2 regions of the Vagococcus penaei genome follow, and region 1 is predicted to be linked to the other one. Evidence: predicted binding sites of a transcription regulator. Region 1 holds the regulator's gene; the other holds the start of a gene.
The links. Region 1 encodes CtsR, which represses protease genes until heat stress. Its sites were predicted from a motif close to TTGGTCAAAAAAGGTCAAANA; they were not measured.
Positions count from the first base shown of each region.

Region 2: BW732_RS01345 (ATP-dependent Clp protease ATP-binding subunit) is a predicted target of CtsR. The motif match lies at 1,391-1,411, and genes of this name have one in related genera.

Region 1 is NZ_CP019609.1:1,441,682-1,445,117, forward strand. It holds gene argS (arginine--tRNA ligase) at 1-641, shown strand, start outside; gene BW732_RS06900 (CtsR family transcriptional regulator) at 963-1,340, shown strand; gene BW732_RS06905 (ATP-dependent Clp protease ATP-binding subunit) at 1,436-3,436, shown strand, end outside.
Region 2 is NZ_CP019609.1:289,077-292,512, forward strand. It holds gene ptsP (phosphoenolpyruvate--protein phosphotransferase) at 1-657, opposite strand, end outside; gene BW732_RS01335 (phosphocarrier protein HPr) at 657-923, opposite strand; gene BW732_RS01340 (hypothetical protein) at 1,098-1,280, opposite strand; gene BW732_RS01345 (ATP-dependent Clp protease ATP-binding subunit) at 1,450-3,436, shown strand, end outside.

The DNA of each region.
Region 1 (3,436 bases):
ATTGGGCAAAAAATATTCACCATATTCCTTTTGGCTTAATTACGCAAGGTGGGAAAAAATTATCAACGCGTAAGGGGAAAGTTGTTTTACTTGAAGAAGTTCTGAATGAAGCCGTGGATTCAATTAGACAACAAATTGAAGAGAAAAATCCTGATTTAGAAAATAAAGATGAAGTCGCACACCAAGTCGGAATTGGTTCTGTTATTTTCCATGATTTAAAAAATGATCGTATGAATTCATTTGATTTTAATTTGGAAGATGTAATTCAATTTGAAGGTGAAACTGGCCCTTACGTTCAGTATACTCGTTCACGTTGTGAGAGTATTTTAAGAAAATCTGATTGGCACAATGATGGTAAGAAAGAAGTGTTAACTTTAAATGATCCTGATTCATGGGAAGTTGTAAAAAGTTTAAATAATTTCCCAAGTAAGGTTGAAGAAGCTGCAGTAAAATATGAGCCATCAGTCATCGCAAAATATGTTATTGATTTATCGCAAAAATTCAATAAATATTATTCAAAACATAAAATCCTAGTTGATGATGATCAAAAAGAGGCACGTTTAGCATTAGTCTATTCAGTATCTGTAGTTATTAAAGAAAGTTTAAGACTATTAGGTATCCAATCACCAGATATGATGTAATAGAATTTTATTGTATTTTGAACTGATAGTTTTTACTAATTGAATAGTTTGATTTATGACGGGAGCTTTAGTTAGCTCTCGTCATATTTTTTCGTAAATTTTAGCTTAATTGCGTATATTATTAAAAGTGATTAAATTATTAAGACTAGGGAAAGTTCTAATCTTTTTATTTGAATAAAGCTTTTAAACGTTTTACACTAGTACCTAATCGCTAGTTATAAGACCTTGCGCATAATTCATTTAATTGATCGAAATACTATCAACTTGTTGACTAATTCTGATATAATTAAGGTCAGATATAGTCAATAAGGTGGTGCAATAATGAATAATCGAAATATGTCTGATATGATTGAGTCGTATTTAAAAAAGATATTAGAAGCATCGGATCAGATTGAGATTCGACGCTCTGAAATTGCCGAGCGCTTTGAGTGTGTACCTTCGCAAATTAATTATGTCATTAATACTCGTTTCACTATTCCTAAAGGATATAAAGTAGAAAGTAAGCGTGGTGGTGGTGGCTATATTCGGATTTTTAAAATCGAATTGTTAGCGAACAGTGATGATTTAACAGATTTTACAACTTTAGTTGGTTCAGAGCTAACTGAAAGTGATGCAAGGGCGCTATTAGATCAGTTGGCGATTCATGAATGGATTAGTCCACGAGAAAAACAAATTTTTTTCTGTATTATTAAATTCTAAAGGATTATTAGCATTAGATAATAGTAGCTTTTTAAGGGCTCAAATGATGCTTGAATTATTGGAACATTTAAGATATGAAGATAGGAGTGAACCGGATGAGAGATGAATTATTTACGCAACGTGTGAGAGACGTTTTATCATATGCACAGGAATGTGCCCGTTTGACTAAACAAGATATGGTTGGAACCGAACATATCTTATATGGTTTAGCGAAAGAAAAAAAAGGTATTGCTAGTAAAGTTTTAAGTTTATTTGATTTAGATGATGAACGAATTTTGGATATGATTTTTGAAGACATTCCATATAGCTCTGATGAGCAACCTGAAATTCCGGAAAATCAGTTAGTTCCTTATTCGCCACGTGCTAGACAAATTTTAAAATTTGCTGAAGATGAATCCAAAAAATTAGATGCTACAGGCATAGGAACGGAACATATTTTATTAGCTATGTTGAATAATGAAATTATTTCGGCAACACAATTATTAGTTACAGAAGGCTTATTTATTCCAAGTGTTAAAAGTGAGTTGCTAAGACGGATCGGCATGACTAATGATGGCTCGTCTATGGCTAAAAAACGCCCTAAAAAAGAGGCTAATAGTGATGAGCAAACACCAATGCTTAATTCTCTAGCACGTGATATGACAGAGATGGCTCGGAGACAAAAATTGGATCCCGTAGTCGGTCGTGAAATTGAAGTCGAACGGTTATTACAAGTCTTATCACGTCGAACTAAAAACAATCCTGTCTTAGTTGGTGAACCTGGTGTCGGTAAAACGGCAATTGTTGAAGGTCTCGCTCAAAAAATTGTCTCAGGTGAAGTACCACAAGACATGTTAAACAAACGTTTAATGATGTTAGATATGGGCACAGTTATCGCTGGTACTAAATACCGTGGTGAATTTGAAGGTCGTATGAAAAAAATGATTGATGAAATTCGTACTGAAGGTAATATTATTTTATTCATTGATGAATTACATACGATGATTGGTGCTGGTGGTGCTGAAGGAGCAATTGATGCATCTAATATTATGAAACCTGCCTTGGCGCGTGGTGAATTACAAACAATTGGAGCAACAACGCTCAATGAATACCAAAAATATATTGAAAAAGATGCTGCTTTAGAACGACGGTTTGCTAAAATATTAGTTGAAGAACCCACAACTGAAGAAACAGCAACCATGTTACAGGGGTTACGTCAGCGCTATGAACGATTCCATAATGTTGAAATTACAGATGAGGCAATTGGAGCAGCTGTTCAACTATCTCATCGTTATATCACTGAACGACAATTACCTGACAAGGCAATTGACTTGATCGATGAGGCGGCAGCCCGTGCAAAATTACGTATGGCTAATCAAGGGACACCATTTTCTGAGCAAGAAAAAGTTGTTCAACAATTACTGATAGAAAAAGAAGAAGCAATTAAACAACTAGATTTTGAAAAGGCACAAAAGATACGTCGTCAAGAAAAAACAGCAATCGATAAGCTAGATAAATTAGTCGCAAAACAAGAAGCCCAAAATAATGGTTATTTGACGCAAGTGACTGATGCTGATATTGCACATGTTGTGTCACAATGGACTGGTGTGCCGTTACGAGAAGTTGAGAAAACCGAAAGCACACGGTTGTTGGACTTAGAATCTGTTCTACATCAGCGTGTCGTTGGTCAAGATGAGGCAGTTACTGCGGTATCTAAAGCTATTCGTCGATCACGTAGTGGATTGAAAGATCCAAAACGTCCAATTGGTTCGTTTATGTTCTTAGGCCCAACCGGTGTTGGTAAAACAGAATTGGCCAAAACTTTGGCAGCTGAAATGTTTGGTTCTGAAGATGCTTTGATTCGAGTTGATATGTCTGAATTTATGGAAAAACATAGTACCAGTCGTTTAGTTGGTTCGCCTCCTGGTTACGTTGGACATGACGAGGGTGGTCAATTGACTGAAAAAATTCGTCAAAGACCATATTCTGTTATCTTATTTGATGAGATTGAAAAAGCTCATCCAGATGTGTTCAACGTGTTATTGCAAGTTCTGGATGATGGTCATTTGACTGATTCTAAGGGTCGTAAAGTTGATTTTAAAAATACTGTATTAGTT
Region 2 (3,436 bases), 1.2 Mb from region 1:
CATATCACCTTCAACAACATGCTCAGTAATATCTTTAGTTCCTACAACTGCAGGAATTTCTAGAGAACGAGCCATAATCGCTGAATGTGATGTCCGCCCACCAATATTGGTAACGAATGCTTTCACAAAGTTACGATCTAGTTGTGCAGTATCACTTGGAGTCAAGTCGTCAGCAATCACGATAACTTCTTCGTTAATCATTGATAAATCTGGTAATTTAACACCTAGCAAATGGCTCATGACACGTTTAGTCACGTCACGAATATCAGCAGCACGCTCTTGCATATACGGATTATCTACCATAGATTCAAACATGCTAACAAAAGTATCAGCGACATCTTTTAATGCTGATTCTGCATTCACTTTATTGTCATTAATGTTACTTTCAATCGAACCAATTAATTCTGGATCAGCTAAAACCATTAAATGTGCGTCAAAAACTTGTGCTTCTTCTTCACCTAAACTTTTAGCTGCTTTATCACGGATTTTTTGAAGTTCTTTTGTTGATTGCGCTAGTGCATCAGATAGGCGAGCCTTTTCATTGTCAATATCACTAATTGTGATTTTTTCAAATGATAAATCCGGCTCTACTAAAAGATAAGCTTTAGCAACTGCAATCCCATCACTTACGGCTATACCTTTTAACTGTTTAGTCATTATTCAGATAAACCTTCTTTTTTCATTGTTTCTGCAATAGCTGCCACTGCATCTGCTTCGTCAGCACCTTCAGCAGAGATTGTTACGTCAGCACCTTGGCCAACGCCTAAAGACATAACACCCATGATTGATTTTAAGTTAACAGATTTACCTTTGTATTCTAAGTTAATGTCTGAGCTAAATTTGCTCGCAGTTTGAACCAATAAAGTAGCCGGACGTGCGTGAATACCTGTGTCTGCAATTACGTGAAAATCTCTTTTTTCCATAGTGATCTTTCTCCTTTAACAACTATATTATTTTGATGGATTACACTTTAAAATAACGAAAAATCATTATTAAAAAAATACAACCCTTTCAATCATAAAGAATACCATGTTTTACAGTTTCTTACAACTTTTTTTCAGATAATTTTAGAAACGATATGGTACTTTAAGAAAACTTTAACTATCTTTATCCAAGCGATACACAACATGTCCTTTATGTTGTGCCTCACCAATGATACGTTTTTTTTCAGGATGGTCTAACCATGCATCACGAAATGCAAGAAAATCAGTTGGTTCAATGTGAATTTCTGTCAAATCTCCTGAAACTAATTTATCAATTTCTACTTTAAAATCTTTCAACCAGATAGACACCTCCCATTCTTTTATATCTCTATTCTACCACAAATTAGGACTAAAAATCTGATAAGCGTCTTTCTTGAACTATAAAAAAAATTGGTATAATTAAGTGGAAGGTCAGAATAGGTCAACTAACTATTCGACTTATGTCTTACTAAAGGAGAGTGTACCTATGAAATGTCAAAACTGCCAAAAAAATGAAGCAACTATTCATTTACAAATGGATTTCCAAGGTCAAAGACAACAATTTGATATATGTCAGTCATGTTATCGGCATATAAAAAACTATGAATTATCAATGCAAAACAGACAACCGAGTGATCCTTTTGGTTTTAATTCCTTAAACGAACTATTTAGAAAATTAGCAGAACAAAAAGCGATGCAAGACGGAACAACTCCTCCCACACAAACTGGAGGTATGGGGCCTATTTCACCTAAATCAGGAAATAGCAATGGGTCTTTACTAAGTGAATTTGGTTCTAATTTAACGAACGAAGCAAGACAAGGAAATATTGATCCTGTAATTGGTCGTGACGATGAAATTACTCGTGTCATTGAAATTTTAAACCGTCGAACAAAAAATAATCCTGTTCTAATTGGTGAGCCTGGCGTCGGTAAAACAGCTGTTGTAGAAGGATTAGCCCTTAAAATAGCAGATGGCAATGTGCCACAAAAACTAAAAAATAAACAAGTTATTCAATTAGATGTTGTTTCCCTCGTTCAAGGAACTGGAATCAGAGGTCAATTTGAAGAACGAATGAAACAATTAATGGAAGAAGTCAAAAATGATCCAAGTATCATTCTTTTTATTGACGAAGTTCATGAATTAGTGGGTGCCGGTAATAGCGGTGATGGCAATATGGACGCCGGCAATATTCTAAAGCCTGCACTTGCTCGAGGAGAATTGCAAATGGTGGGTGCAACAACTCTCAATGAATACCGAATTATTGAGAAAGATGCTGCTTTAGAACGACGTTTACAGCCAGTAAGAGTTGATGAGCCATCTGAAGAAGAAACAATCGCAATCTTAAAAGGTATTCAATCACGTTATGAAGACTTTCATCATGTTGAATATACAGATGAAGCCATTGAAGCTGCAGTCAAATTATCAGTACGTTTCTTACCTGAAAGACATTTACCTGATAAAGCTATTGACTTGTTAGATGAAACTGGTTCGAAAAAGAATTTGACAATTCAATTTATTGATCCTAAAGAAATTGAAGAAAAATTACGACAAGCAGAATACGAAAAAAATCAAGCATCCAAAGAAGAAGATTTTGAAAAAGCGGCCTACTACCGCGATCAAATTAAAAAATGGCAAGATTTGAAAGAACAACAAGTCGCTTCTGAGGACATCCCTGTTGTAACAACGAAAGATATGGAAAAATTGGTCGAAGAAATGACAAATATTCCTGTTGGAGACCTAAAAGAAAAAGAACACACACAATTAAAATATTTAGATCGTGACCTAAAAGAAGCTGTCATTGGTCAGGATTCTGCGGTAGATCAAGTTGCTAAAGCCGTTAGACGTAATCGAATTGGCTTAAGCAATAAAAATCGTCCAATTGGATCATTTTTATTTGTTGGACCCACTGGTGTTGGAAAAACCGAACTAGCAAAACAATTGACCAAAGAACTCTTTGGCTCAATTGACCACATGATACGTTTTGATATGAGTGAATACATGGAAAAACACAGTGTGTCTAAATTAATTGGTTCACCTCCTGGTTATGTTGGTTACAACGAGGCTGGACAATTGACTGAACAAGTTCGCCGACACCCGTACAGTTTAATTTTATTAGACGAAATAGAAAAGGCACATCCTGATGTCTTACATATGTTTCTACAAATTTTAGATGACGGACGCTTGACCGACGCTAAAGGCCGAACAGTTAGTTTTAAAGATACAATCATTATCATGACCAGCAATGCAGGTACTGGTGCGATTGAAGCCAATGTTGGTTTTGGTGCGATTAAAGATGGTACAACACATTCTGTCTTAAATCAACTATCTGATTTCTTTAAACCCGAATTTCTTAATCGTTTCGATGGTATCATTGAATTTAGCCCATTGAGCAAGGAAAGCCTAACTGTCATTGTATCTTTAATGTTGGAACAAATGAACCAGTTACTAAGTGAGCAATCTATCCACGTTGATG